Regions from separate parts of the Streptomyces sp. KM273126 genome, predicted to be linked through region 3. Evidence: riboswitches for the same ligand, from Rfam matches in the RefSeq annotation. Region 3 holds a riboswitch; each other region holds the start of a gene.
The links. A riboswitch is a leader RNA that binds a small molecule or an ion and turns the genes downstream of it on or off. The one in region 3 is predicted to bind S-adenosylmethionine.

Region 1 (9,921 bases), on a different contig from region 3:
GATGGCGATGTCGCCGAGCATGGCCTTGCGGCGGTCACCGAAGCCCGGGGCCTTGACGGCGACGGACTTGAAGGTGCCGCGGATCTTGTTGACGACCAGGGTCGACAGGGCCTCGCCCTCGACGTCCTCGGCGATGATCAGCAGCGGCTTGCCCGACTGCATGACCTTCTCCAGGAGCGGGAGCAGGTCCTTGACGTTGGAGATCTTGGAGTTGGCGATGAGGATGTAGGGGTCCTCGAGGGCGGCCTCCATGCGCTCCATGTCGGTCGCGAAGTACGCCGAGATGTAGCCCTTGTCGAAGCGCATACCCTCGGTGAGCTCCAGCTCCAGACCGAAGGTCTGGGACTCCTCGACGGTGATGACGCCTTCCTTGCCGACCTTGTCCATCGCCTCGGCGATGAGCTCGCCGATCTGGGTGTCGGCGGCGGAGATGGAGGCGGTGGAGGCGATCTGCTCCTTCGTCTCGACCTCCTTCGCCTGGTCGAGGATGGCGGCGGACACGGCCTCGACGGCCTTCTCGATACCGCGCTTCAGGGCCATCGGGTTGGCACCCGCGGCCACGTTGCGCAGGCCCTCCTTGACCAGCGCCTGGGCGAGGACGGTCGCGGTCGTCGTGCCGTCACCGGCGACGTCGTCCGTCTTCTTCGCGACCTCCTTGACCAGCTCGGCGCCGATCTTCTCGTACGGGTCCTCCAGCTCGATTTCCTTGGCGATGGAGACACCGTCGTTGGTGATCGTGGGGGCGCCCCACTTCTTCTCAAGGACGACGTTGCGGCCCTTGGGGCCGAGGGTCACCTTGACGGCGTCGGCGAGCTGGTTCATCCCGCGCTCAAGGCCGCGCCGGGCCTCCTCGTCGAACGCGATGATCTTGGCCATGTGAAGTGGTCCTCCCGGACGGATGGGGTCCCCCCGTGCTCGAAGCTAAGCCGAGAGCTCGGGGGAGGATTGCTCCGGACCGTGCTGGCGCCCGCGACGGACGGCTCGCCTGCCTGTGGGTCCCTGCCCCACGCGGCCGGCGGGCCTCACCGACCCGGTCCTCGTTGTCACTCTCACCTTCAGAGTGCTAACGCCCAATGATTAGCACTCGACCCCTGCGAGTGCAAGCGCCTGGGGATGATCCGCAGGTGAACGCGCCCGTGCGCCCCCGCCCGGATACAGGACGCGGTCCGGGGCCTGGTCCAGGACCTGGACCAGGACCAAGACCTGGACCTGGACCTAGACCTGGACCTGGACAGAACGAAGGGCTCGTACCCCGCGGGACAACTACCCGTGGGACACGAGCCCTTCGAAAGTGAAACGAAGTGCGTCGCTGCTGTTCAGTCGGCGCGTGCTTCAGCCGGCCAGACGGACCATGTCCGCCTGCGGCCCCTTCTGACCCTGCGAGATCTCGAACTCGACCCGCTGGCCCTCCTCCAGGGTGCGGTAGCCGTCCATCTGGATCGCGCTGTAGTGGACGAATACATCCGCACCACCGTCGACCGCGATGAAGCCGTACCCCTTCTCCGCGTTGAACCACTTGACGGTGCCCTGAGCCATGCCTAACTCCCCTATTACTGGCCCTTGCACAGATCCACACTTCGCGGATCCGGGTCAGACCTCACCCCCCAACGGTTGGGGGCGTGCGCCGGAACGCGTCGACCGCGGCTGAATGTATCTGTCCAACTGCCGTCTGCAACAGGTCAATCGGACGAGAAATCTGGACAGGCCCGGTCGGGAATGTACGGAGAATTCACCTGACTTCAGGGCAAGTCGGGCCCCGCAAAAGGAACATAAGGCGCGAATACCTCGCCGACCTTCGCCCACTTTGGCTACTTCATATCGGGCGCACGGCAAGAACCCATATGCGCACGGCGTGAAACCGGAGCCTGAAGCGAACCGCGTTCCCCAACTCTACCGTGCTCAACCATAGAGAATGGCCCCCTCCGCTTCTCTCACGGAGGGGGCCATTCGATGAACTCTCGGTAACCGAAGTTACCGAAGGTAATTATGGGTGCCGCTCAGCCTCCGGCGACGGCCGGAATGATGGACACGCCCGCCCCCTCCGGGGTCGCCGTCTCCAGCCCCTGCTCGAAGCGGACGTCGTCGTCGTTCACGTACACGTTCACGAACCGGCGCAGCTTGCCCTGGTCGTCCAGGACCCGGGCCGCGATGCCGGTGTGGTTCTTCTCCAGGTCGGCGATGACCTCGCCGAGGTTCGCACCCTCGGCACTGACCTCGGCCTGACCGTCGGTGTAGGTACGCAGGATGGTGGGGATGCGGACGGTGACGCTCATGGGGTGAGACCTCCGGTCAGGTACTGCTCGTGGTTGATGGGGGGGCAGCGCCCCCATCAGGGGCGCGGGGAACTGCGCGACCAGCCACGACGGACCCGCAGCCTTGAACGGACCGCAGTCTTACGGCGCTCCGAGCGGAGCGATCACGCGAGGCCGGCCTCACGGAACGAGTCGAGGCTGGGGCGAATCGTCGCCGTCAGTCCCGTACCCGCCACCGCGTCCAGTGTCTTGAGGCCGTCGCCGGTGTTGAGGACGACCGTGGTCAGGGTCGGGTCCAGCACACCGTTCTCGATCAGCTTGCGCGTGACACCCACGGTCACGCCACCCGCCGTCTCGGCGAAAATGCCCTCCGTGCGCGCCAGCAGCTTGATCGCGTCCACGATCTGCTCGTCGGTCACGTCCTCCACGGCGCCGCCCGTCCGCCGGGCGATGTCGAGGACGTAGGGGCCGTCCGCGGGGTTGCCGATGGCGAGCGACTTGGCGATGGTGTCCGGCTTCTGCGGCCGGACGACGTCATGGCCGGCCTTGTAGGCGACGGACACCGGCGAGCAGCCCTCGGCCTGCGCACCGAAGATCCGGTACGGCTTGTCCTCGACGAGCCCGAGCTTGATCAGCTCCTGCAGACCCTTGTCGATCTTCGTGAGCTGGGAGCCGGAGGCGATCGGGACGACGATCTGGTCGGGGAGCTTCCACCCCAGCTGCTCGCAGATCTCGTACGCCAGCGTCTTCGAGCCCTCCGCGTAGTACGGCCGCAGGTTGACGTTGACGAAGCCCCAGCCCTCGCCGGCCGGGTCGCCGATGAGCTCCGAGCAGAAGCGGTTGACGTCGTCGTAGTTGCCCTCGATGCCGACGAGTTCACCGCCGTAGACGGCGGCCATGACGACCTTGCCCTGCTCCAGGTCGTGCGGGATGAAGACGCAGGAGCGGAAGCCGGCGCGGGCGGCGGCGGCCCCCACGGCACCGGCGAGGTTGCCGGTCGAGGAGCAGGAGAGGGTGGTGAAGCCGAACGCCCGCGCGGCTTCCAGGGCCTGGGCGACGACCCGGTCCTTGAAGGAGTGCGTCGGGTTGCCGGAGTCGTCCTTCACGTACAGACCGCCGGTGACGCCCAGTTCCCGGGCCAGGTTGTCGGCCTTGACGAGGGCGGTCCAGCCGGGGTTGAGGTTCGGCTTGCCGGCCACGTCGGCGGGGACGGGCAGCAGGGGTGCGTAGCGCCAGATGTTCGCCGGGCCGGACTCGATCAGCTTGCGCAGCTCTTCGGTCTCGTACGCGGAGAAGTCGTATGCGATCTCCAGCGGGCCGAAACACTCCTGGCAGGCGAAGAGCGGGCCGAGCGGCACCCGGTGGCCGCACTCGCGACAGGACAGAGCGGCGGCGGGGCCGAGGTCGACGGTGGAGGCGGCGTTCGAGGTGCCAGGATTCGTCGTGTTTCCAGCAGTCTGCACAGCCATGTGAGGCGAGGCCCTTTCTCCTCATCTTCCTCACGACGCATCTCGCCGTGAGACGGATTTGGCACCTTCCCTAGCCGCGAGCCTCGCGAAGCCGATCTACGGTGATCTGTGAACGATCGACGCTGATCGGGTACGAGAACCGGCTGGAGGGTTGCCGGGGCTTCATCGGGCCGTGTCCCTCTGCCCCTCTGGATGAGCGGTATGCGGTTGTGTATGCCGTTGTTGATCATTGAAACGCAAAGGTGACCCCGCAATGCGATGGTCATCCGCGTTGTTCAAGACTGTAACCGAAGGCCAGGACAGTTGAGATAGACGTCCGAACCGCGAGATGGATCACACATCAGCTCGTGTGATCGATCCGCGTGATCGAGAAGACCGATCCGCAGTGATCGAAAAGTGAGGAGCCGCAGACCGTGCTGAACGAAGTCGAGCGCTGGCTGAGCACACGCTCCTGGTCCGTGACCGATCGCCCGCTCCACCGCATCCTGGCCGCCAAACGTTCCTCGGGCCAGTCGGTCAGTGTCGTGCTGCCCGCGCTCAACGAGGAGGAGACGGTCGGCGAGATCGTCGCCGCGATCCGTCGTGACCTGATGCAGCAGGTCCCGCTCGTCGACGAGATCGTCGTCGTCGACTCGGGATCGACGGACCGTACGTCGGAGGTGGCCGCCGCCGCGGGCGCGACGGTGGTGCACCGGGACGAGATCCTCCCCCGCATCCCGGCCGTGCCCGGCAAGGGCGAGGTGCTGTGGCGTTCCCTGCTGGTGACCAGCGGGGACATCGTCTGCTTCGTCGACGCGGACCTGAAGGAGTTCTCGTCGGACTTCGTCTCCGGGATCGTGGGGCCGCTCCTCACCGACCCCGGCGTCGACCTGGTCAAGGCGATGTACGACCGCCCGCTGGGCTCCGCGGCCGGCCAGGGCGGCCGGGTCACGGAACTCATGGCCCGCCCCCTGTTGAACATGCACTGGCCGCAGCTCGCGGGCTTCGTCCAGCCCCTGGGCGGCGAGTACGCGGCCCGCCGCTCGCTCCTGGAACAGCTGCCCTTCCCGGTCGGATACGGGGTGGAGCTGGGCATGCTGGTCGACGCCCTGCACCTGGTGGGCCTGGACGCCCTCGCCCAGGTCGACGTCGGCGTCCGCAAGCACCGCCACCAGGACGGCCAGGCCCTCGGCCGGATGTCCGCCGCGATCTACCGCACCGCCCAGCTCCGCCTGGCGCGGGGCCATATGATCCGCCCCTCCCTGACCCAGTTCGAGCGGGGCGAGGAGGGCTTCGAGCCGCGCACGTACTCGGTGGACACCGAGGAACGGCCTCCGATGGCGGAGATCGAGGAGTACGTGGAACGCAAGGCGGCGTGAGCGGAGTTCGGGGGCTGCTGCGGTGGCCGGTGTTGGCCGCCCAGCGGAACCGTACGTTTGAGCGGATGCGACAAGGGCTAGGTTGACGAGCATGGCTTCCGCTTCTGCCGACGGCGCCCGCGTCCTCGTCGCGTCCAACCGCGGCCCTGTCTCGTACGCCCTGGACGAGAGCGGCGGGCTCACGGCCCGGCGCGGCGGAGGCGGCCTGGTCTCGGGGCTGTCGGCGATCGGGCCGGAGGCCGGCGCGGTATGGGTGTGCTCCGCGCTGAGCGACGGCGACCGCGAGGCCGTACGGCGGGGAATCGTGGGGGCGGGGCCGGAGGCCCCTCCGCAGAAGGGCGGTGGTGGGCGACGGGTGGGAGAGCCCGGCGTCCGGATGCTCGACATCGACGCCGCGACACACGCGGACGCGTACAACGGCATCGCGAACTCGGTGCTGTGGTTCGTGCACCACATGCTGTACCAGACGCCCCTGGAGCCGGTCTTCGACGCGGAGTTCCGGCGGCAGTGGGCGTCGTACGAGGCGTACAACCGGGCGTTCGCCGAGGCGCTGGCCGAGGAGGCGGCGCAGGGTGCGGCCGTGCTGGTCCAGGACTACCACCTGGTCCTGGTCCCGCGGATGCTCCGCGAGCTGCGCCCCGACCTGCGGATCGGCCACTTCTCGCACACACCGTGGGCGCCGCCGGAGTACTTCCGGATGCTGCCCGACGACATCGCGGCGAAGGTGCTGAGCGGCATCCTCGGCGCGGACCGGGCGGCGTTCCTGACGCAGCGCTGGGCGGACGCCTTCACGGACTGCTGTCACGCGGTGCTGGGCCCCGGCATCCCGTCGGGGACGCGGATCGGGGTGCACGGCCTCGGAGCCGACGCGGACTTCCTCCGCCGGCGGGCGCACGAGGCCGACGTGGACGAGCGGATGGGCGCGCTGCGGGAGCAGATCGGTACGGCGCCGGACGGGAGCCCGCGGCGGTCGATCGTGCGCGTGGACCGCACCGAGCTGTCCAAGAACATCGTGCGGGGGCTGCTGGCGTACGGGCAGCTGCTGGAGGACCGGCCGTCGTGGCGGGAGCGGGTCGTCCACGTGGCGCTGGCGTACCCGTCCCGGCAGGACCTCAAGGTGTACCGGGACTACATGGACGAGGTGCAGCGGGTCGCGTCCGCGATCAACTCCCGTTACGGCACGGCGGACTGGACGCCGGTCGTGCTGCATCTGAAGGACGACTTCGCGCGCTCGCTGGCCGCGTACCGGCTGGGGGACGTGGCCCTGGTGAATCCCATCCGGGACGGTATGAACCTGGTCGCCAAGGAGGTGCCGGTCGTCTCCGACGAGGGGTGTGTGCTGGTGCTGTCCCGGGAGGCGGGGGCGTACGAGGAGCTGGGTGACGACGCGGTGGTGGTGAATCCGTACGACATCGGGGGTACGGCGCGGGCTCTTCACGAAGCGCTGTCGATGTCGCCGGGTGAGCGTGCCGAACGCACGAAGCGGCTCGCGGCGGGGGCGACGGCGCTGCCGCCGACGCAGTGGTTCCTGGCGCAGCTGCGCGCACTGGACGCCTAGCTTTCCTTCGCCCCCGCCGCCCCTACCCGTCCCATCCCAGGGGCTCCGCCCCTTCGCCCCCGCCCAGGGGGCTGCGCCCCCTGGGCCCCCAGGCCCCCGGGTTTCGGGGCTCCGCCCCGGCCCTCGCTTCGGGGCTCCGCCCCGGACCCCCGCTCCTCAAACGCCGGAGGGGCTGGGTATTCAGCCCGTCCGGCGATTGAGGACGAGGCCGTTCAGGCCGACAAGCGGGGGTCTGGGGGCGGCAGCCCCCAGGCTCAGCTCGCGGGTGAGGCCATCGCCGCTGCCATTCCCCCTAGTAGCCGTACGACGCCCGCCGGGCCGTCCACCACCAGATCCGCCCGCTTCGCCAACGCGGTGACCTCGTTGCTGCCGCTGCACACCAGAAGTCCGGGCATGCCCTCGGCGCGGAGGTCCTCGACGGCGGTGAAGGCCGGCAGGTCACCGAGGTCGTCGCCGGCGTACAGCACCGCTTCGGCGCCGACCTCCCGTACGTACTCGCGCAGCGCCACCCCCTTGTCCATACCCGGCGGCCGGAGCTCCAGGACCATACGGCCCGGCTCGACCACGAGGCCGTGGCGCGTGGCGAGCTCGGAGAGCGGCTCGCGCAGGGCCTCGAAGGCCGCCTGGGGGTCGGCGGCCCGACGGGTGTGGACCGCGACCGCACGGCCCTTCTCCTCGATCCACGTGCCCTCCCGGGCCCCGGCCCGTTCGAGGACACCGGGAAGTTCGGCGCGCACGGCGGCGACGCCGGGGTGGGAAGGCGGCGCCGTGACGGTGCCGGTGACCGCGTCCCACCGTTCCACCCCGTAGTGACCGAGGACGACCAGGTGCTCCAGGCCGGCCACGCCCGCGAAGCCCCCGTGGTGGACCGCGACACCGGCCGGGCGGCCCGTGATCACGGCCACGGAGGCGACCTTCGGGGCGAGGGCCGCGAGCGCGGGGACCGCCTCGGGGTGGGCGCGGGACTGCTCCGGGTCGGGCACGATCGGCGCGAGCGTCCCGTCGAAGTCCAGCCCGACCACCACGCGGCCGGGACGGGCGAGGATCGCGTCGAGTGCGTCACGCCCGGCCGCGGTCACGGGCGCGGGCAGTGCGCCGGAGAAGCCCGGCGAGTTTTTCGGGGCCGCAGAGGCCGCAGAGGCCGTGGAGGCGCTGGGATCACTGGAGGCGTTGAGGTCGTCGTAGGGGTCCGTCGGTTCCGAGTGGGTGCCCATACGGTGACCCTATCCAGGCACCGTCCAGCAGATGCCAGACTCCAGGTCTCGGCCTCCAGACCTCACCTCTCCTTCCGCCGCGCTTCCCGCACCCTCCGCAGCCGGTTCACCGTCACCGGGTCGTGCTCCAGGGCCCGCCGGTCGTCGAGCAGCGCGTTGAGCAGCTGGTAGTAGCGCACCGGCGCCAGTGCCAGCTGCTCCCGTATGGCCCGCTCCTTCGCCCCGGGCCCCGCGAAGCCGCGGCGCTCCAGGGCGAGGATGGCCAGTTCGCGCGGGCTCAGCTCGTCCATGACCAGAACCGTAGCCCTCGCCACTGACACCGCCGGCACCACTCACACGTGCCACCTACTGGTCCGCGATCTCCGCCGACACCGCCATCTGCTGCAGTCCCTCCAGCACCGCCTCGGGGTTCCCGTTCTCGGAGACGGCCTTGCCTATGCGTTCCTTGACGGCGGCGCTGACCTCGGCCCAGGACTTCTTGCCGACGGGGGGCAGCTCGGCCTGCGGGAGTTCGTCGAGGAAAGGCGTGAGGTCGGCGTCCGACTTGCTGGCGGACATGGCCTCCGAGGCGGACGTCGTGACCGGGAGCAGGTCGTACTCGCGGGAGAAGTCCAGCACGTTCTTCTCGCTGTACACGAAGTCGAGGAACTCGCCGATCTCCTGGCGGTTGCCGTTCTGCTTGAAGGCCATCATCCAGTCGGCGACACCGAGGTTGGCGCGGGCCGCGCCGTCGCGGCCGGGCAAGGGCACCATGCCGAACTCCACGCCCTGCTTGGCGGCGGCCTCCATGAGGGTCGGGTGGCCGTTGAGCATGCCGACCTCGCCGCGCGCGAACGCGGCGAACGCGTCGGCGCGGTTCAGCTTCGCGGGTTCCGTCGGGCCGGTCAGGCCCTTGGCGACCAGTTCGTCCTTGAGCCAGGTGAACGTCTCGATGTTCGCGTCGGAGTCGAGCTTGTAGGAGCCGACGCCGTCGGTGTAGCCGGCACCGCCGCTCAGCAGCCACTGCATGGTCTCGGCCTGGGCCTCCTCCGGGCCCAGCGGCAGCGCGAAGGGGGTCTCGACGCCGTTGGCCTTCAGCGCGGCAGCGTCCTCCGCGAGGTCGTTCCACGTCTGAGGCGTGTCGGTGATCCCCGCGTCGGCGAACAGCTTCTTGTTGTAGAAGAGCACCCGTGTGGACGCGGCGAACGGCATCCCGTACGCGACCCGCCTCACCTTGCCCGCGTCGCTGAGCTGCGGCAGGAAATCGGCCTGTACGGGGATGGAGAGCAGCTGGCCGGTTTCGTAGAGCTGGTTGCGTGCGGCGTACTCGGCGTACGAGCCGATCTGCGCCATGTCGGGCGCCTTGCCCGCCGCGACCATCTCCTTGACCTTGCGGTCGACGTCGTTCCACGAGTAAACGCTGACCTGCACCCGCACGTCCGGGTGATCGGCCTCGTACTTCTCGACGAGCTCGTCCCAGTATTTCTTCGAGCTGTTCCCCGCGGAATCGCCGTACTCGGCGGCGACGAGTCTCAGCGTGACCTCCTGCGCTGTGGCAGGGCCCGCGCAGCCGGCGACCGCCGCCGTCATGCCCAGCGCGGTAACCACCGCGAGCCAACCCGTCGTACGCCGGCGATGCGCAGGCAGATGCACTGTCAGTACTCCAACTTCTTGGTCCAGGCCCCGTGCGTCCACCCTGAATCGCAGACAGACGTTCAAACCTGTACTTTCCAAACTTCGGCACAAGGTCTACACCACGTAAGTGGACTAGACCTCTTCCAGGTGCACGGGCCACACTGTTCCCCGTGAGACATGTCATCGCGCTCGACGTGGGCGGCACCGGGATGAAGGCCGCCCTGGTGGGGGCACAACACGACTCCGAGCCCTCCGCCGGGTCGCCCCCCACCTTGCTGCACCAGGTCCGCCGGGCGACCAGCCGCGAGCGCGGCCCGGACGCCGTCGTCGAGTCGATCCTCGACTTCGCCGCCGAGCTGCGCGCCTACGGAGAGCGCCGCTTCGGCGAGCCCGCCGCGGCCGTCGGCGTCGCCGTCCCCGGCATCGTCGACGCCGAGCGGGGCACCGCCGTGTACG
Region 2 (9,921 bases), 2.3 Mb from region 3:
GCCGTCGTAACGGGGCGAACGGCCGCGTGAAGTTTCCTTCATGTGCGGCTCATCGACGGCTCACGGCCCGGCAGGACCCTCGATGACGTGACCCTGAACCTCCGCCTGACCGTGGCCCTGTGTGCGGCGCTGTCCCTGTGCGCGCTGCTCGTGGTGCCCGGCAACTTCCCCGGCCTCGGCGGTGACGCCCGTCTCACGCTCGCGGTCTTCGCCCTGGCCACGTCTGCCTGGATCGCCACGCCGATCGACGACACGTACATCGCGCTGGGCGCCGGGCTCGCGCTCACGGTCACCGGGGTGATCAGCAGCGACACGCTCTTCGGCACCCTGGGCGACTCGACGGTGTGGTTGCTGATCTGCGCGTTCGTGCTGGCGGCGGCGGTGAGCCGGACGGGCCTTGCGGGGCGGGCAGCGGTGTTCCTGGTCGGCGGGGCGCGCACCGTGCGGCAGCTGACGCACCTGACGACGGCCGCGCTGGTGGTCACGGCCTTCGCCGTGCCGGCCACCTCGGGCCGGGCCGCGCTCGCGCTGCCGGTGTTCCTCGCCCTCGCCAAGGCACTCTCCGACCGGAAACGACTGGTCGTGATGCTGGCGTTGCTGTTTCCAACCGTGATCCTTCTGTCGGCGGTGGCGACTCTGATCGGGGCGGGCGCGCATCTGATCACCGTGTCGGTGCTGTGGGAGGCCACCGGTGACCGGATCGGCTTCACGGAGTGGCTGCTGCTTGGCCTGCCGCTGGCCGTGGTGTCCTCCCATCTGGCGGCCGAGGCCGTCCTGCTGACGACCACCCGGCGCGCGGACCGCCGGGGCCCCGTGCACATCACCGCCGAGCAGATCCAGCAGCACAGCGACCGCCCGGTCACGGGCCCCTGGTCGCAGGCCGAGACCCGGTGCGCGCTGCTGCTCGCCACGGTCGTGGTCCTGTGGTGCGCCGAGCCGCTCCACCGGGTGCCGCCCGCGGTCGTGGCACTGATAGGCGCGGTCGTCGCGTCCTCGCCGGCCCTCGGCACCGTACGGCTGAAGGACGCGCTGAAGACGGTTCCCTGGTCGTTGCTGCTGTTCATGGCCGCGACGATGGCGATGGGCGTCGCGCTGGCCGACTCGGGCGCGGCGAAGTGGCTGGTCTCCGGGCTCCCCGGGGGCGTGTCGCCGGCCGTGTTCCTGACCGCGGTGATCGTGGTCAGCACGGCGGCGCACCTCGTCCTGCAGTCCCGTTCGGCGCGCTCGTCGGTGCTGGTCCCGCTGGTGGTGGCGGCGGCAGTGGGCGCCGGGGTCAATCCGGTCGCGGCCGCCCTCGCGTCCACCGCGGCGGCGGGCTTCTGCCACACGCTCCCCGCCTCCGCGAAACCGGTCACGCTCTTCGCCGAGATCCCCGGGACGCCCACGTACACCCCGCGCGACCTGCTGCGTCTGTCCGCCGTCCTGGCGCCGCTGACCGCCGCTCTCGTCCTGCTCTTCGCCGTCGCGGTGTGGCCGCTGCTCGGCGTGCCCCTGACCCGCTAGGAGGTCGTCTCATGCTCAGCCGTATCGCCGTGGCCCCCAGCGGCTTCAAGGAGTCCCTGTCCGCCCAGGCCGCCGCCGACGCCATCGCGGCGGGTGTCCGCCGGGTCGTGCCCGAGGCCCGGATCGACCTCATCCCTCTGGTGGACGGCGGCGAGGGCACGGCCGCCGCGCTGGCCGCCTCGACCGGGGGCCGGCTGGTCGCCCTGCCCGCCACGGGCCCGCTCGGCGAGCCCGTCGGCACCCACTTCGCGCTGCTCGGCTGCCGGGACACTGCGGTCGTCGAGATGGCGGCGGTCGCGGGCCTCTCCCTCGTCCCGAACCGCCTCCGCGACCCGGGCGCCACGACGACGTACGGCGTCGGCGAGCTGATCCGCGCGGCCCTCGACCAGGGCGTACGACGCGTCCTGGTGGGCTGCGGCGACTCCGGTACGTCGGACGGGGGCGCCGGCGCGCTCCAAGCGCTCGGAGCCCGCCTGCTCGACGCGGACGGCTTCGAACTCCCGCCCGGCGGCCGGGAGCTGCCCCGCCTGCACCACATCGACCCGTCGGGCCTGGACCCCCGCCTCAAGGACGTCGAACTGCTGGTCGCCTGCAACCCGTACAACGTGCTGTGCGGCGAGCGCGGGGTGGCCCGCGTCTTCGGCCCGCAGAAGGGCGCGACCCCCGCACAGGTCGAGGAACTGTCGGCGGGCCTGGAGAACTGGGCCTACGTACTGACCCGCGACCTGGGCGCGGGCGGGACCGACCTGTACGGCGGCCCCGGAACCGGAGCCTCCGGCGGCCTGGGGGCGGGCCTCGCCGCCCTGGGCGCCCGGCTGCTGCCCCGCTTCGAGGTGCTCCTTGACCACCTCGACCTGGACGCCCGTCTGGCCCGCGCCGACCTGGTCGTCACCGCCGAGGGCGCGCTGGACCACCAGACGCCGCGCGGCAAGGTCCCGGCCGAGGTGGCCCGCCGTGCCAAGCTGCACGGGCGGCCGGTGCTCGCCCTGGCGGGGACGCTCGGCGAGGGCGCGCACGACGTGCCGGGCGTGGACGCCTGCCACGGCATCCTGCCCGCCCCGATGGCGCTGGCCGAGGCGCTGGTCCGGGCCGCGGAACTCCTCACGGACGCCACGGAGCGCGCCCTGCGGATGATCCGGCTCGGCACCCGGCTGCCAGCGGGTGCGGCGGGTGCGGCGGGTGCCGGGCTACCGGCTCACGCGGAGGTGTCCGGCACGCAACGCCCCTCCTCCGTACGGTAGTTCCACTGGGCGCCGTCCCGGACGAGCTCCTTGACCGCGCCCAGGAACCGCTCGATGTGCTCGTCCGGCGTACCGGCACCGAAGCTCACCCGGATCGCGTTCAGGGACTTCTCGCCGGGCGCGGCCTCGGGGGCGCCGCACTCGCCCTGGGCTTCCGGGTCACTGCCGAGGAGCGTCCGCACCAGCGGGTGGGCGCAGAAGAGCCCGTCCCGTACGCCGATCCCGTATTCGGCGGAGAGGGCGGCCGCGAAGTGCGAACTGTTCCACCCGTCGACGACGAAGGAGAGGACGCCGACACGCGGGGCGTCGTCCCCGAAGAGCGACAGGACGCGCACCTGGGGCACCTCGGCGAGGCCCGCGCGGACGGTGTCGATCAGGTACTGCTCACGGGCGACCAGGGTGTCGAACCCGGCCTCGGTGAGGGCCTTGCAGGCGGAGGCGATGGAGTAGGCGCCGATGACGTTCGGGGACCCGGCTTCGTGGCGGGCCGCGCTGACGTGCCACTCCACGTCCACTCCCCCGTCCGCACGCCGGGAGACCTTCCGGCTCGCGCCGCCGCCCGCGAGGTACGGCTCGGCCTCGGTCAGCCAGTCGGCGCGCCCGGCGAGGACGCCGGCGCCGAAGGGCGCGTACAGCTTGTGCCCGGAGAAGGCCACCCAGTCGACGTCCAACTCCCTTACGGATACGGGGTGGTGGGGCGCGAGCTGGGCGGCGTCGAGGACGATGCGGGCGCCGTGGGCGTGCGCGGCGGCGGCCAGCTCGCGGACGGGCCACAGCTCGCCGGTGACGTTCGAGGCGCCGGTCACGCAGACGAGGGCGGGTCCGTGGGGGTCGCGGCCTGCGAGGGCGCGCTCGACGGTGGCGACGGCCTCTGCCGGGGTGCGGGGGGCGTTCAGATAGGTGACGTGGGCGTCCCGCCAGGGCAGCAGCGAGGCGTGGTGCTCGGTCTCGAACACGAAGACCTGGCAGTCGGTGGGGAGCGCGGCGGCGAGGAGGTTGAGCGAGTCGGTGGTGGAGCGGGTGAAGACGACCTGGTCGTCGCCGCGGCAGTCGAGGAACTCGGCGACGGTGTTGCGGGCGTTCTCGAAGAGGTCCGTGGACAGCTGGGACAGGTACCCGGCACCCCGGTGCACGCTGCCGTAGTACGGCGCGTACGCGGCCACGTCGTCCCAGACACGCTGCAGGGCCGGGGCGCTGGCAGCGTAGTCCAGCGCGGCGTACGTCACTTCGCCACCCGTCACGAGCGGGACGGTGACGTCCCGTCCCAGGACTGGCAGCGGGGCGCGAAGGGACTGGTCGGCGGCGGGAGTGGAGGTCGACGCGGAGGCGGAGGCAAAGCTGGAGAAGGACATGGCTGAACTCCCGTGAAAGCAGGCGGAATTCCGTTCCGTACCGGACAGCGCGACGGGCGGCTGAGGCGAACCACGGCACGGGCGGGATGAAGAAAAGAGAAATGCGGAGGCGGGGCTCTGCGGCCCTATCGCATTCGCTTGTTCACAGAAGGCTCCCTGGTCCGCGCTTGCCGCAGACCTCGCTGCCTACGGCCCGGTCTTCACCCGGGGCACCCCGCCACGGACGGAGGGTTGCCGGACAGCCGGCCGGGGCCTTGTGGCTGTCGCTCATGACCTGCCCAGCATCCTGCCACAGGATCATTCGGGCGCAAGGGGGGTGTCCGGATGGCGGAACGATGCGGGCCGGTACCGCTGGCTTCTTCCGCCCCCGCCACCCCTACCCGTCCCATCCAGCCTGAACGGCCTGAACGGCCTCGTCCTCAAACGCCGGACGGGCTGGATCGTTCAGCCCCTCCGGCGTTTGAGGAGCGGGGGTGCGGGGGCCGGCCCCCGAAACGGGGTCCGGGGCGGAGCCCCGAAGGCGGGGCCGGGGCACAGCCCCGGAACCCTGGGGGTCCAGGGGGCGCAGCCCCCTTGGCCGGGGTCGAAGGGGCGGAGCCCCTGGGGATGGGACGGGTAGGGGCGGCGGGGGCGAGGAGAACCCTGGTTCGCTACGCGTTGCTCGCCGAGACCCACCGCTCCAGCACCAGCCGGGCCGCCCCCGAGTCGATCGACTCCGCGGCCCTGTCCATGGCCGCGCGGATCTGGGCCGCGAGAGAACCGTCCCCGGGCTCCAACGCCACCAGCGCCGCAGCCGAGTTCAGCAGCACAGCGTCCCGCACCGGCCCGGTCTCACCGTTCAGCAGCCGTCGTGCCACATCCGCGTTGTAGGACGCGTCACCGCCCCGCAGTGCCTCCACGGGGACCAGTTCGATACCGACGTCCCGCGGATCGAAGGTCTCCTCCGTCACCTTGCCGTCCCGGACCACCCACACCCGGGACGTCGCCGTCGTCGTCAGCTCGTCCAGCCCGTCGTCGCCGCGGAACACCAGCGAGGAGTTGCCGCGCTCCGCGAAGACACCCGCGACGATGGGCGCCATACGCGGATCGGCGACCCCGACCGCCTGGGCCCGCACCCTGGCGGGGTTGGTCAGCGGCCCGAGGGCGTTGAACACCGTACGGATACCCAACTGCCCACGTGCGGCGCCCACATGGCGTAGCGCCGGGTGGAACTTCACCGCGAAGCAGAAGGTGATCCCGGCCTCCTCGGCGACCTCGGCCACACGCTGCGGGGTCAGTTCGAGATTGACGCCGAGCTTCTCCAGGACGTCCGAGGCGCCGGATGCGGAGGAGGCGGCCCGGTTGCCGTGCTTGACGACCTTCGCGCCCGTACCGGCGATCACGATCGACGACATCGTGGAGATGTTCACCGTCTTCGCGCCGTCGCCGCCCGTACCGACGATGTCGACGGTCGTGCCGGACACCTCGATCAGATTGGCGTGCTCGTACATCGTCCGTACCAGCCCGCCGATCTCCTCGACGGTCTCGCCCTTGGCCCTGAGCGCCACCACGAACCCGGCGATCTGCGCGTCCGTCGCCTCGCCGCGCATGATCAGGTCCATCGCCCAGGCGGTGTCGTCCGCCGTGAGGTCGCGGCCGTCCAGCAGTCCGTTCAGCAGTGCGGGCCATGAGCGGCCCGCCGCGGTGTCGCCTCCAGCGGGGGTCACAGCGCTCATAAGCCGCTCCTGGGTCATGGATCAAAGATCAATGGATCAATGGATCAACACGAGTCTCAACGGGTCCACCCTATCCAGCCCCGCAGCATCGCGAAGGGCCCCGTCCGTACAACGGACGGGGCCCTTCGGCTTGCGCGTGGCGAGCGCAGCGATCAGTGGTGGCCGTGGCCGCTCGTGATCTCCTTGTACTCCTCGACGGTCGGCTTCGGGATCTGGCTGTCCTCGTTGTAGTACGCCTTGCTGAGCTTGGCGCGCAGCTTCTCGGAAGCCTTGATCTTGCGCGTGACGCCGTTCTCGTCGACGGCCGGGCCGATCTGGGCCGGCTCGTACTGGTCGTGCGCGGTGAGCGTGTGCAGCTGCTCCTGGCTGAGCGGCTCGTGGACCTCGATGAACTCACCGTGCGGCAGGCGCTTGATGATGCCCGTCTCGCGGCCGTGCAGCACCTTGTCGCGGTCCCGGCGCTGGAGGCCGAGGCAGATGCGCTTGGTGATGATGAACGCGAGGACCGGGGCCACGAAGAACGCGATCCGCACGAACCAGGTGATGGCGTTGATCGACAGGTGGAAGTGGGTGGCCCAGAGGTCGTTTCCACCACCGATCAGCAGCACCATGTACCAGGTGATCCACGCGACACCGAAGGCCGTGCGGGTCGGCGCGTTGCGCGGGCGGTCCAGGATGTGGTGCTCACGCTTGTCGCCGGTGACCCAGGCCTCGATGAAGGGGTAGACCGCGATCGCGACCAGCACCAGCGGGAAGATGATCAGCGGGATGAACACACCCAGGACGAGCGTGTGGCCGCCGAAGTTGACCTCCCAGCCCGGCATGACACGGATCAGGCCCTCGGAGAAGCCCATGTACCAGTCGGGCTGGGCGCCGGTGGACACCTGGTCCGCACGGTACGGGCCAATACTCCAGATCGGGTTGATCGTGGCGATCGCCGAGATGACCGCGATCACGCCGAAGACCAGGAAGAAGAAGCCTCCGGCCTTGGCCATGTAGACCGGCAGCAGCGGCATGCCGACGACGTTGTTGTTCGTCTTTCCGGGGCCCGCGAACTGCGTGTGCTTGTGGTAGAAGACCAGGATCAGGTGCGCCACCACGAGACCGAGCATGATGCCCGGCAGCAGCAGGATGTGGACCGAGTAGAAGCGGGCCACGAAGTCGCCGCCGGGGAACTCTCCGCCGAACAGGAAGAAGGAGAGGTACGTGCCGACGACCGGCACGGACAGGACCGCGCCCTCCATGAAGCGGACACCGGTGCCGGAGAGCAGGTCGTCCGGGAGCGAGTAACCGGTGAAGCCGGTGAACATGCCCAGGACGAACAGCAGGAAGCCGAACAGCCAGTTGACCTCACGCGGCTTGCGGAACGCGCCGGTGAAGAACACGCGCATCATGTGCACGAACATGCCGGCGAGGAAGATCAGCGCCGCCCAGTGGTGGATCTGCCGGATCAGCAGACCGCCGCGCACGTCGAACGAGATGTGCATCGTCGAGTTGAACGCCTCGGACATCAGCTGCCCCTGCAGCGGGACGTACGAGCCGTGATACGTGACCTCGTTCATCGACGGGTGGAAGAACAGCGTCAGGTAGACACCCGTGATGATGATGATCAGGAAGGTGTAGAGGCAGACCTCGCCCAGCATGAACGACCAGTGGTCGGGGAAGATCTTGCGCATGTTGGCCTTGGCCAGGGAGTAGATCCCCAGGCGGCCGTCGGCCCAGTCGGCGACCCGCTCGCCGGCCGGTGCCTTCCCGCGGGAGCGGGACTCGTTGTTCTCGTTCGTGCTCATCCGCGCTCCCAGAAGGCAGGCCCGACGGGCTCCTCGAAGTCGCCGAGCGCCTCGAGGTAACCCTCGTCGTTCACGCCGATGCGCAGCTGCGGCAGGGCGTGGCCGGCCGGGCCGAAGATCACCCGGCCGCCGTCGGACAGGTCGAAGGTGGACTGGTGGCAGGGGCAGAGGACGTGGTGCGTCTGCTGCTCGTACAGGGAGATCGGGCAACCGACGTGGGTGCAGATCTTCGAGTACGCCACGATGCCCTGGTAGGACCACTCAAGCTCTTGCTTGTCCTTGATGTTGTCCGGCTGGATGCGGACGATCATCGTCGCGGCCTTGGCGATCTCGGTCTGGAAGTCGTGGTCGTGCTCCTCCAGGCCCTCGGGCTTGACGAAGGTCAGCGAGCCGACCTGGATGTCGGAGGGACGCAGCGGCTCGTTCGTGTTCATGTTGACGAGCAGCTTGCCCTTGGACCAGATCGTGTGGCGCAGCTTGGTGCCGGGCAGCGGGCCGAGGTCGCGCAGGAGGATGACGCCGGAGAGCGGGAACAGGGCCAGCGCGCCGAACATCGTGTTGCGGATCAGCTTGCGGCGGCCGAGCGCGGATTCCTTGGCGCCCTGCTTGAAGTCGGCCATGACCTTGGCCTTGACCTCGGGCGTGGCCTCGATCGGGTGGCGCTCGTCGGCGATCTCCTCGTCCGACATCAGCGTGCGGGCCCAGTGGACCGCGCCGGCGCCGATGCAGAACAGGGCGATACCCAGGCAGGTGCCCAGCGCCAGGTTCAGCGCGCTGACGTGCCCGATCGGCCAGACGTAGACCGACGTGTCGATACCGATCGTCACGTACGAGGCGATGAAGCCGACGGTGGCCAGCATCGACACGGTGAACAGCAGGGCGACCGTGCGCTCGGAGCGCTTGGCGGCCCGCTCGTCGATGTCCTGTACGCGGTGCTCGTGGGGCGGCAGGCCGGGGTCGGCGAACGGGTTCTTCTCGTCCGCGACGGTCACCGCACCGGGCGCGTGCTCCTGCTCTGCGGGCAGGTTCTCTTCGGGATTGTCTTGGCTACTCATGACTTCTTGGCCTTTGCGGTCCGAGCGGCGACCCATACGGCGACGGCGATCAGCCCACCGAGACCGAAGACCCAGGCGAACAGGCCCTCGCTGACCGGACCGAGACCGCCGAGGCTGAGACCACCGGGCTCCACGGTGTCGTCGCTGTTGACCGCGTCGAGGTACGCGATGATGTCCTTCTTGTTCTTCTCCGTCAGCGTGGTGTCGGGGAAGGACGGCATGTTCTGCGGGCCGGTCTGCATGGCCTCGTAGATGTGCTTCGGGCTGACACCCTCAAGAGTCGGCGCGTACTTGCCCTTGGACAGCGCACCACCCTTGCCGGTGAAGTTGTGGCACTGCGCGCAGTTGGTGCGGAAGAGTTCGCCGCCCTTGGCAATGTCCGCGCCCTCGGGGCTGTACTCCTCCTTGGTCGGGATGGAGGGACCGGCGCCGAACGAGGCGATGTAGGCCGCGAGCTGGTCGATCTCCGCCTGGGAGTAGATGACCTTCTTCCGCGGGACCTGTGCGCCCGGCTGCTGGGCCGGCATACGGCCGGTGCCGACCTGGAAGTCGACGGCCGCGGCGCCCACACCCACCAGGCTCGGCCCGTCGGAGGTGCCCTGACCGCCGGTGCCGTGGCAGCTGGCGCAGCCCACGGCGTAGAGCTTCTTGCCCTCTTCGATGGCGAGGGACTGCGCGGACTCATCGGCCTGCGCCTTGTCCGCGGGCGCGAAGGCGGTGTACAGCCCCGCGCAGGCCGCCAGCGCGATGAATAGGACGACGACCGCCGCCAGAGGATGGCGTCGTCGTGCGGAGAGCTTTTTCACGGATTACCCCGGTGTCAGGATTTTCTGCGTCGATGCTTCTGGCTGTGATCGGTTGGCCGCGGCCGACGGGTCCGCCGCGGACGGCAGCCCGATTACTTGATCATGTAGATCGTGGCGAAAAGGCCGATCCAGACGACATCGACGAAGTGCCAGTAGTAGGACACGACGATGGCGGCGGTCGCCTGCTCGTGGGTGAACCTCCGGGCCGCGTAGGTGCGGCCGAGGACCAGCAGGAAGGCGATGAGACCGCCCGTCACGTGCAGGCCGTGGAAGCCGGTGGTCAGGTAGAAGACCGAGCCGTAGGGGTCGGAGGAGAGCGAGAGACCCTCTTCCTTGACCAGCTCGGTGTACTCGAAGATCTGACCGCCGATGAAGATCGCACCCATGATGAAGGTCACGATGAACCACATCCGGAGCTTCTTCACGTCCCCGCGCTCGGCGGCGAACACGCCGAGCTGG
Region 3 (9,921 bases):
GGCGCCGACCGGGCCAGCGAGGAACCGCTGGGGATCCAGCAGTTCGGCGAGCTGGCCCTGCTCGTCCGCGCCGCCCCCTCCTCGACCGGCCCGGTGCCGCCATCGACGCCGCCCGCAGCGCTCCCGACGACGAGGAACTCGCCGTCGAGGCCTCCCTCGCCGTCACCGCCGCCCGCGCCCAGGCCGACACCGCCCCGCTGACCGTGTCCAACGACTTCTTCACCTTGCCGGAGGTGAGGACGTCGGCCAGTGTCAGATCCTCGGCCAGGCGGAACGGGCTCTCGTAGCCGATGGGTATGACCGCGGTACCGAGCTCGATGCGCTCCGTGCTGTCCGGCCGCGGCGAGGAACACGGCCGCCGAGCCGACGCCGTGTTCGAGGTGGCGCTGTCTGATCCAGGCGCCGTCGTAGCCGAGCCGTTCGCCGTACTCGAACAGCCGGAGTGCCTCCTCAAGACCCGGGTAGGGGTCGTCGTCGGCGAAGTTGCCGGGGGTGAGAAAGGCCAACGATGTGATGGTGGGTGTGCTCATGTGACGCCGGTCCTCAGCTCGTGATGGTTTTCGCGGCGGGGGAGGGGAGACGGCCGCCGGGGATCGCCGCGAGCAGCTCGCGGGTGTACTCGTGGCGGGGTTCGGTGAAAAGGTCCTCGGGCGGGCCCGTCTCGACGACACGTCCGGCCCGCATGACGGCGACCTGGTGCGCGATCTGGCGTACGACTGCCAGGTCGTGGGAGATGAACAGATACGCCACGCCGGTGTCTGCCTGCAATTCGGCGAGCAGGTCCAGGACTTGGGCCTGGACGGACACGTCGAGCGCGGAGACGGGTTCGTCGCACACCACCAGGTCGGGGGAGAGGGCGAGGGCGCGGGCGATGGCCACCCGCTGGCGCTGTCCGCCCGACAGCTCCGCCGGGCGGCGCTCCAGCGTCGAGGCGGGCAGAGCGACCCGGTCGAGCAGTTCGCGGGCGCGGGCGAGCCGGGAGACGCGGTCGCCGACCTTGAACGCCCGCAGCGGCTCGGTGATCACCTCGCCGATGGAGAAGCGCGGGTCGAGCGAGGCGTACGGGTTCTGGTAGACGAGCTGGGCGCGGCGGCGCAGCAACCTGACCGCGGCGCCCTTGGCGGTGGTGACGTCGGTGCCGTCGAACAGGACCTGTCCGGAGGTCGCGTCGGCCAGGCGGAGCACCAGACGGGCGGTGGTGGACTTGCCCGAGCCCGATTCGCCGACCAGGGCGAGTGTCTGCCCGCGCCGCAGGGTGAGGCTGACGTCGTCGACCGCGCGCAGAGTCCGGGCCTCGCCCCCGGCGCGCGGCAGCCTGAACTCCTTGACCAGGTTGCGTGCTTCGACCAGGGGCGCCGCATCGGCCGTCACGCCGGACATGGAGGTACGGGGGCGGGCCGTGGTCAGGCTCGGGGCACTGGCCAGCAGCCGCCGGGTGTACTCGTGCTGCGGGTTGCCCAGGACGGCATGGGTCTCACCCGCCTCGACGACCTTGCCCTGTGACATGACCACCAGGCTCTGGGCCCGGTCGGCGGCCACCCCGAGGTCATGGGTCACGAGCAGGATCGCGGTGCCCGACTCCTCGGTGAGGTGCTGGAGATGGTCGAGGATGACACGCTGCACGGTGACGTCGAGCGCGCTGGTCGGCTCGTCGGCGATGATCAGCCGGGGCTTCGCGGCGATGGCGATGGCGATCAGGGCCCGTTGCCGCATGCCGCCGGACAGTTCGTGTGGGTACTGCCGGGCCCGGACGGCCGCGTCGGGCAGCCCGGCCCGGTCCAGTACGGCGACCGCCTCGGCCGCCGCCGAACGGCGGGTCGCCAGGCCGTGGATGCGCAGCACCTCGGCGACCTGTTCGCCGATCCGCTTGACCGGGTTGAGCGAGACCGTCGGATCCTGCGGGACCAGCCCGATCTGCGCGCCGCGCACGGTGCGCAGCTCCCCCTCCGACAGCGTGGCGAGATCGTGCCGGGCGAAGCGGACCGTGCCCGCGTCGATGGTGCCGTTCGCCGCCAGCAGTCGGGCGACGGCGTGCGCGGTGGTGCTCTTGCCGGAGCCGGACTCGCCGACCACGGCGGTCACCTGCCCGGGCCATACGTCGAGGTCCACGCCCCGCACGGCCGGTACCGTGCCGCCCGGGGTGCGGTACGACACGGACAGGCCGCGAATCTCCAGCAGTGGTGTGGTCACGCCCTTACCGTCCTCACCATTCTCACGTTCGTCGGTCATCGCTGCCGGGCCCATTCGCCGTCCAGCGCCCTGGCGATGCGGTTGGTGGCCAGCACGGTCGCGGCGATCGCCAGACCGGGCAGCGCGGTCAGCCACCAGGCGTTGGCCAGGTAGTTGCGGCCGTCGGAGATCAACGTGCCCCACTCCGGGGCCGGCGGGGGAGCGCCGTAGCCGAGGAAGCTCAGCGCCGACACGGCCAGGATCGAGGCGCCGAAGTCCAGCGTGGCCAGGACGATCACCGGGCCGGCGGCGTTGGGCAGGACGTGACGTCCCAGCACCGAGTACCAGCGGGCCCCGCAGGAGCGGGACGCCTCGACGAACACCGCCTGCCGCACCCGGAGGACCTCGGCGCGCGCCACCCGAGCGAAGGAGGCGACGCCGGCGATACCGACCGCGACGGCCACCTTCACCGTGCCGTAGCCGAGCGCGGTGACGAGGGCCAGCGACAGGAAGAGCGCGGGGATGGAGAGGAGGACGTCGACGAAGCGCATCAGCACGTCGTCGACCCAGCGGCCGACGAACCCGGCGACCACGCCGAGCAGACCGCCGACCACGAACGCGACCAGGACCGCGATCAGCGTGGCCTTGAGGGACAGCTGGGCGCCGTGGACCACGCGGGAGAACACGTCGCGTCCCAGTTCGTCCGTGCCGAACCAGTGACTGCCGCTCGGACCGCGGAAGTTCTGGGACGGCACCCCCTTCAGCGGGTCCTGCGAGGTGAACAGATCCGGCCAGAACGAGGCCAGCACCACCAGCACGAGGACGGCGGCCGACAGCAGCAGACCGGGGCGGCGCAGCAGGAACCGCAGCACCCGCCGTACGTCGGCACGACGGCCCGGTTCCGCAGGGGATCCCGCCTTGACCGGTCGGGCGAGGCCGAGAGCGGCCTCGGACCCGTCGTCGACAAGGCTCTGACTCATGCGAAGCTCGCCCTTCTGTCCGAGGCCACCACGATCCGCGGGTCCAGCAGCGGATAGACGAGGTCGACCACCAGGTTCGTCGCCACGAAGATCAGCGCTCCGAACACCACCACTCCCTGGACCAGCGGGATGTCCTGGGCGGTGACCGCCGCCGCGGTCACCCGGCCCAGGCCGTCGCGGGAGAACACCGTCTCGACGACCACCGAACCGGCGATCAGCTGCCCGACCAGCAGGCCGACGACCGTCAGCGCGGGCAGTGACGCGTTGCGCAGCGCATGCCGCAGATGCACCCGCCACCGGCCGGCGCCCTTGGCGCGCGCGGTTTCCACATAGGCCTGGTCCAGGGCGGTGAGCAGGCTCTTGGCCAGCACCTGCGCGATCTGCGCGCCGGTCGGCACCGCCAGCGTCAGGGCCGGCAGCACCAGGCCCCGCAGCCCGTCGTTGCCGAACGCCGGGAACCAGTGCAGCCGGAAGGAGAACGCCTCGACGAGCAGCAGCCCCACCCAGAACGTCGGGACCGACACCCCGAGCGGGGGCAGCGACAGCAGCAGCTGCCTCAGCCACCGCTGCGAGGTGTACGTCGCCACCACCGCCAGACCGCCGCCGAGCACCACCGCGAGCAGCAGCGCGGCACCCGTCAACCAGAGCGTCTGCGGCAACGCGTCGGCCAGCGTGGAGGTCACCGGGAGGCCCGTGGAGACCGCATCGCCGAAGTCCCCGAGCACCGCCCGGCCGAGATACTCGGCGTACTGCACCAGCACCGGCTTGTCGAAGCCGTACTCGTGCCGCAGCGCGGCGAGCCGGGCCGGATCGACCTCCCCCGAGTCCATCCCGGCACCCGCCATCGCGGTGACCGGGTCACCGGGCAGGAAGTCCAGCACCAGGAACGACACCGTGTAGGCCGCCCACAGCACCCCGACCGCCTGCGCCAGCCGCTTGATCACATAGCGGTGCATGCGCTAGCCGATCCAGGTGTCGTGCAGCTGGATCCGGCTGCCCGAGTCGAAGGCGAGGTCGCGCACCTTCCTCGACACGCCCAGCTGGGTCTGGAGCTCCACCACCGGCACGTTGTACGCGTTCTGCACGATCAGCTTCTGCGCTTCGTCCACCAGCTGCTCGCGCTTCGCGGTGTCCGTCGTCGCGGCCTGCCCGGACAGCGCCGTGTCCAGTGAACTGGCGGGCAGGCGGTAGAAGTTGGCCATCTCGGTGGAGAAGGAGCTGCGCAGGATGTCGGGGTCGGAGCGGGTCACGTTGCCCCACACCACGTCGAAGTCGCCCGACTGGAGCGTGGTGGCGAACTGGCTGACCTGGAGCTGCTTGAGCACTACGGCGACCCCCACGGCCTCCAACTGCTGCTGGACCAGCTCCAGTGCGGGCTGGTTGGTTGCCGCGTTGGGGAACCAGGTGATGGTCAGGCTCAGCTTCTTGCCGTCCTTGGCGCGGGTGCCGTCGCTGCCCGCCGGCCAACCGGCCGCGTCCAGCAGGGACTTCGCCCCGGCCGCGTCAAAGGCGAGGTCCGAGGAGAGATCGGTGTAGTCGGGTGTGGTGTGCGCCAGGACGCTGGTCGCCGGTTGAGTGCCGGTCGGGAACACGGTGTCCGCGATCTGCTTTCGGTCGATGGCGGCGAGGATCGCCCGGCGCACCTTCGTGTCCTTCAGCACGGGCCGCGCGTTGTTGAGCCCCAGGCCGAACACCACGCCGGGGTTGGCCCGGTGCTGGAGGGTGATCTGGCCGCCCTTGAGTGCCGCCTCGTTGGCCTTGCCCACGCTGCTGATCGCGTCCACCTGACCGGACTGGAGACTTCCGGCCCGGACACCCGCCTCGGGTACGACCTTGAACACCAGCGTGTCCAGGTAGGCCTCGCCCTTCTTGGACCACAGCGAGGAGCCCCAGTCGTACCCGGTGCGCTTGGCCAGGGTGATCGACTGGTTCTGCACATACTGCTTCAGCACGAACGGCCCGGACCCGATCACTCCGTCGCTGCACTTCTCCTGCGGCGCCTTCTTCACGCTAGCCGACGACTCGATGCCCAGCGAGTGGGTCGAAGTCGCCTGGAGGAACTGGGCGTTGGGCTCCTTGAAGGTCACCTTGACGGTGAGCGCGTCCACCACGGTGGTGCTCTTGACGCCGCTCAGATAGCCCTGGGCCAGCACCCCCAGGGCGCCGAGCTTCGGCACCGCGTCGAAGTTGTCCTTGACCACCTGCGCGGTCAGCATGGAGCCATCACTGAAGGTGACACCCGACCGCAGATGGAACGTGAACGTCGTCGCGTCGGCGTTGACGTCCCAGCTCTTGGCCAGCCACGGCACGATCTTGCCGGTCTCGGGGTCCTGGTCGGTCAGGGAGTCCACGGTCTGGCGCACCGAGTAGATGCTTTCGTTGCTGCCGACCTGCTGCGGATCCACGCAGCCGGCGTCCGAACCCACCGCGAAGGTCAAGGTGCCGCCGGACTTCGCCCGGCCGCTTCCGCTGCCGGAGCCGTCACCGCCCGAACCGCAGGCGGTCAGCAGAACACTGGTGGTCAGCAGGGCGGCCAGGGGCGCCCATCGGGAGGTCCCGAAAGCCGGTCGGGAGAGTCTGAAATCGGGGAGTGCTGTCACGGAGGGGTTTCTCCTACTCGTGTCACCAGGCACAGGGTGCCGTGCGAGGCACTGCCGTGCATGGGCGTGCGGCCCCGGCCGGATCGACACCGGCAACGGGGGAGCGCTGTACAGACGGGGGTCAGGGGGCGACACCGAGAGCGGTGGCAAGGGGAAAACCACGAAGGAGCCGTGGCCGGTGACGGACGTCAACCGGCGTCGGCCGGGCTCGTCAGGCCTGACAGAGGCAGCTGGTCGAGCGCTTCAGATCGATGTGGCGCCGGCGCGAGAGCCGGGAGAACGCCGTGGCGTCGACGAAGGAGTCAGCCGGGTCACCACAGTGCCGCATGCCGGTCCTCCCTGTCCCCGGCCCCGGTCCCGGGGCCACGCGCTTGCGGGAATCGTCGGTGATCCCGCCGGGCTTTCACCTGGAGCACCCCACCGCGCGGGAGGGTTGCCGGTCAGCGAGCCAGGGCTTGACGCTGACACTCAATGCCGGTCGCGATGCTACGGAGCGGTCTTCTCGTACGTCAATGCCGGAATCGGGTGCCCTGTTCGAGAAGGCGGGACCGTCTCACGTGCCGGGACGCGTGGTGGACGCTCCTTGCGCCGTGTGCTTTGATCCGGCCATGGAGACCGCAGGACAGGCACGCACCGTGCTGCTCGACCCGTTCTGGGTGGGCCGCCGCGCAGATCAGTTCGACCAGACCTGTCGCTGACCCCTGGCTCCCTTCGGTCCTTTCTCCGCCCGTGTACTGCCGTGCCCTCGCGCGGATTTGGACCGGCGTCGCCGCCCGCCTTCTTCGGCGAACACGCTGTGCGGCCCTTCTCACGCCGCCCCGGCCGCCCGGCCATCCTGAGGGCTTCCGGTATGACGCGTCCGTCGCGCGCACCACCCTGACCGACCCATCGGAAAGAGAGGCATGGCCGACAACAGCATCGCTCCGGCAGGGGTGTTCACCGCGCGCTGCGGGTCCGCGACGACCGGATCTACTGGAGCACGGGTCCGGTGTCCAACGTCGGCAGCGCCATGCAGGGTGTCGCGCTGGACTGGTACCCAGCCGAGAGCGGTCGCGCTTTCAGCGCTCTCAACGCCGTGTCCTTCACCGTCCTCGGCCATCGTCCTGGTGCGCAGCCCCACGAGCAGGGGAAGGGGAACATGCCGAGAGACCGTCGTGTTGTGACTCAGGACGAGATCTGTGAGGCGCCGCCGACGCGGATGACCGAGCCCCGACGGACAGAGGTGACGGACATGACAGGTGTGCTGCACGCTGTCCGCCTCCACTCCCGGCCGCACATCGATCTGCAGCGCGTGGCCGGCGCGCTCTGTTGCTCCTGACCCCTCCCCCAGCCTTCGGCCGGGGGGAACCCCGTCTCGCTGCGCTCGCCAGCCGCCGTAGCCCCGTTTCGTGTGCGGGCCGGTGATCTCTCGTACGGACTTCCAGGAAGGCACTCACCCGTGTCCTCATCTCCCCTCTCAACGCCCTCTTCTCCGTTGCACCTCGCTGTCGCTCTCGACGGCACCGGCTGGCACCCCGCCTCCTGGCGCGAGCCGGTGGCCCGCCCCCGGGACCTGTTCACCGCCGGATACTGGGCCGATCTGGTCGCCGAGGCCGAGCGCGGCCTGCTCGACTTCGTGACCTTCGAGGACGGCCTCGGCCTGCAGTCCTCCCACTTCCTCGAACCGGACGGCCGCACCGACCAGGTCCGTGGCCGTCTGGACGCCGTCCTCGTCGCCGCCCGCATCGCTCCGCTCACCCAGCACATAGGCCTGGTCCCGACCACGGTGGTCACCCACACGGAGCCGTTCCACATCTCCAAGGCCCTCGCCACCCTGGACTATGTGAGCACCGGCCGGGCCGGCCTCAGGGTGCAGATCACCGCCCGCCCGAACGAGGCCGCGCACTTCGGCCGCCGCACGATCCCCCGCATTGACGCCTACGAGAGCCCGGCCGCGCAGGAGGTGATGACCGACCTCTTCGACGAGGCTGCCGACTACGTGGAGGTCGTCCGCCGGCTCTGGGACAGCTGGGAGGACGACGCGGAGGTCCGGGACGCCACCACCGGGCGCTTCATCGACCGCGAAAAGCTGCACTACATCGGCTTCCAGGGCAAGCACTTCAGCGTGAAGGGCCCGTCCATCACCCCTCGCCCGCCGCAGGGCCAGCCGGTCGTCACCGCACTCGCTCACCAGACCGTCCCGTACCGGCTGGTGGCCCGCTCCGCCGACGTCGGCTACGTCACCCCGCACGACGCCGGCCAGGCGCGGGCGATCGTCGCGGAGATCCGCGCCGAGCAGGAGGCAGCCGGACGCGCCGATGAGCCCCTGCACGTCTTCGGCGACCTGGTGGTCTTTCTCGACGACGACGCGGCCGAGGCTGCGGCACGCCGAGAGCGCCTTGACTCCCTCGCCGGTTCCCCGTACACCAGCGACGCTCGCATCTTCACCGGCACGACCGCCCAACTCGCCGATCTGCTACAGGAGTTGCAGTCGGCCGGCCTGAGCGGTTTCCGGCTGCGTCCCGCCGTCCTCGGCCAAGACCTGCCGGCGATCACCCGGGGCCTGGTCCCCGAACTCCAGCGCCGCGCTGCCTTCCGTCGTGCCTACGAGGCCGACACCCTGCGCGGACTGCTGGGCCTGGCCCGCCCCGCCAACCGCTATTCCCCCGAGTTCTCGGCTTCGCTCGAACCCGGGGGGACCCCCATCGCTGCCACCGCCTGAGCCGGAGGGACCCGTACGACATGAGCAAGCCCCTGAAGCAGATCCACCTGGCCGCGCACTTCCCCGGCGTCAACAACACCACCGTGTGGAGCGACCCCGAGGCGGGCAGCCACATCGAATTCAGCTCCTTCGCCCACTTCGCGCGCACTGCCGAACGAGCCAAGCTCGACTTCCTCTTTCTCGCCGAGGGGCTCAGGCTGCGCGAACAGGGCGGGAACATCTACGACCTGGATGTCGTCGGCCGACCCGACACCCTCACCGTCCTCGCAGCGCTCGCCGCCGTCACCGAGCACCTCGGCCTGACCGGCACCATCAACTCCACCTTCAACGAGCCCTACGAGGTCGCCCGCCAGTTCTCCAGCCTCGACCATCTCTCCGGCGGCCGCTCGGCCTGGAACGTGGTCACCTCCTGGGACGCCTTCACCGGCGAGAACTTCCGCCGCGGCGGCTTCCTCCCGCAGGAGCAGCGCTACTCCCGGGCCAGGGAGTTCCTCGCCACCGCGGGGGAGCTCTTCGACTCCTGGCACGACGACGAGATCCTCGCCGACCGGGCCACCGGGACCTTCCTGCGCGACGCGAAGGCGGGCGCCTTCGTCCACACCGGCCAACACTTCGACATCCACGGCCAGTTCAACGTTCCACGCAGCCCGCAGGGCCGCCCGGTCATCTTCCAGGCGGGCGACTCCGAGGAGGGCCGCGAGTTCGCCGCCTCCGACGCCGACGCGATCTTCAGCCGGTACGCCACCCTGAAGGAGGGCCAGGCCTTCTACAGGGACGTCAAGAGCCGCCTGGCCAAGTACGGCCGCCGCCCCGATCAGCTGCTGATCCTGCCCGCCGCGACGTTCGTCCTCGGCGACACCGATGCCGAGGCCGCGGAGCTGGCGCGCGAGGTGCGCCGGCAGCAGGTCAGTGGTGCCACGGCCATCAAGCACCTGGAGTTCGTCTGGAACCGGGACCTGTCCTCGTACGACCCGGACGGCCCCCTCCCCGACATCGACCCGGATCCCGGCGAGCAGCACATCGCCCGAGGGCGCGCCCAGGTGCGCATGTACCGCGATCCGCCGGCCACCGCGCGCGAGTGGCGGGAGCTGGCCGCCGCCAACAACTGGTCGATCCGCGACCTGGTCATCGAGACCGGCAACCGGCAGAACTTCATAGGCTCACCCACCACCGTCGCCCGGACCATCAACGACTTCGTCCAGGCAGACGCCAGTGACGGCTTCATCCTCGTCCCGCACATCACCCCGGGCGGCCTCGACGTCTTCGCCGACAAGGTCGTCCCGCTGCTCCAGGAGCAGGGCGTCTTCCGTACGGAGTACGAGGGCCCGACCCTGCGCGACCACCTCGGCCTCGCCCACCCCGACGGCATACGCAGCGAGCGGGTGGCGTCGTGAAGTTCCTCGCCATCACCCTCATCGTGCACGCGCCGCATCCGGTGACCGGCGTGCAGAAGCCCACCAGCGAACGCTTC

Region 1: linked by a shared signal. The riboswitch ahead of thrC (threonine synthase) and the one ahead of E0500_RS45265 (putative leader peptide) in region 3 are both predicted to bind S-adenosylmethionine.
Region 2: linked by a shared signal. The riboswitch ahead of E0500_RS32245 (aminotransferase class V-fold PLP-dependent enzyme) and the one ahead of E0500_RS45265 (putative leader peptide) in region 3 are both predicted to bind S-adenosylmethionine.

Annotation. Positions count from the first base shown of each region.
Region 1 is NZ_SJXB02000001.1:1,550,688-1,560,608, forward strand. Features, by position in the region: gene groL (chaperonin GroEL) at 1-876, opposite strand, end outside; gene E0500_RS06695 (cold-shock protein) at 1,333-1,536, opposite strand; gene E0500_RS06700 (MoaD/ThiS family protein) at 1,998-2,273, opposite strand; gene thrC (threonine synthase) at 2,417-3,721, opposite strand; SAM riboswitch class I at 3,740-3,920, opposite strand; gene E0500_RS06710 (glucosyl-3-phosphoglycerate synthase) at 4,135-5,079, shown strand; gene E0500_RS06715 (trehalose-6-phosphate synthase) at 5,171-6,637, shown strand; gene otsB (trehalose-phosphatase) at 6,892-7,851, opposite strand; gene E0500_RS06725 (DUF3263 domain-containing protein) at 7,914-8,141, opposite strand; gene E0500_RS06730 (extracellular solute-binding protein) at 8,197-9,420, opposite strand; gene E0500_RS06735 (ROK family protein) at 9,636-9,921, shown strand, end outside.
Region 2 is NZ_SJXB02000002.1:368,899-378,819, reverse strand. Features, by position in the region: gene E0500_RS32260 (response regulator transcription factor) at 1-10, shown strand, start outside; gene E0500_RS32255 (SLC13 family permease) at 88-1,503, shown strand; gene E0500_RS32250 (glycerate kinase) at 1,515-2,744, shown strand; gene E0500_RS32245 (aminotransferase class V-fold PLP-dependent enzyme) at 2,699-4,096, opposite strand; SAM riboswitch class IV at 4,255-4,371, opposite strand; gene trpD (anthranilate phosphoribosyltransferase) at 4,747-5,811, opposite strand; gene E0500_RS32235 (cytochrome bc complex cytochrome b subunit) at 5,964-7,601, opposite strand; gene E0500_RS32230 (ubiquinol-cytochrome c reductase iron-sulfur subunit) at 7,598-8,656, opposite strand; gene E0500_RS32225 (c-type cytochrome) at 8,653-9,462, opposite strand; gene E0500_RS32220 (heme-copper oxidase subunit III) at 9,555-9,921, opposite strand, start outside.
Region 3 is NZ_SJXB02000002.1:2,675,573-2,685,493, forward strand. Features, by position in the region: gene E0500_RS42545 (hypothetical protein) at 1-201, shown strand, start outside; gene E0500_RS42550 (ABC transporter ATP-binding protein) at 544-2,229, opposite strand; gene E0500_RS42555 (ABC transporter permease) at 2,226-3,149, opposite strand; gene E0500_RS42560 (ABC transporter permease) at 3,146-4,105, opposite strand; gene E0500_RS42565 (ABC transporter substrate-binding protein) at 4,109-5,749, opposite strand; gene E0500_RS45265 (putative leader peptide) at 5,961-6,077, opposite strand; SAM riboswitch class IV at 6,112-6,225, opposite strand; gene E0500_RS45270 (putative leader peptide) at 6,981-7,067, shown strand; gene E0500_RS42570 (LLM class flavin-dependent oxidoreductase) at 7,224-8,450, shown strand; gene E0500_RS42575 (NtaA/DmoA family FMN-dependent monooxygenase) at 8,471-9,844, shown strand; gene E0500_RS42580 (LLM class flavin-dependent oxidoreductase) at 9,841-9,921, shown strand, end outside.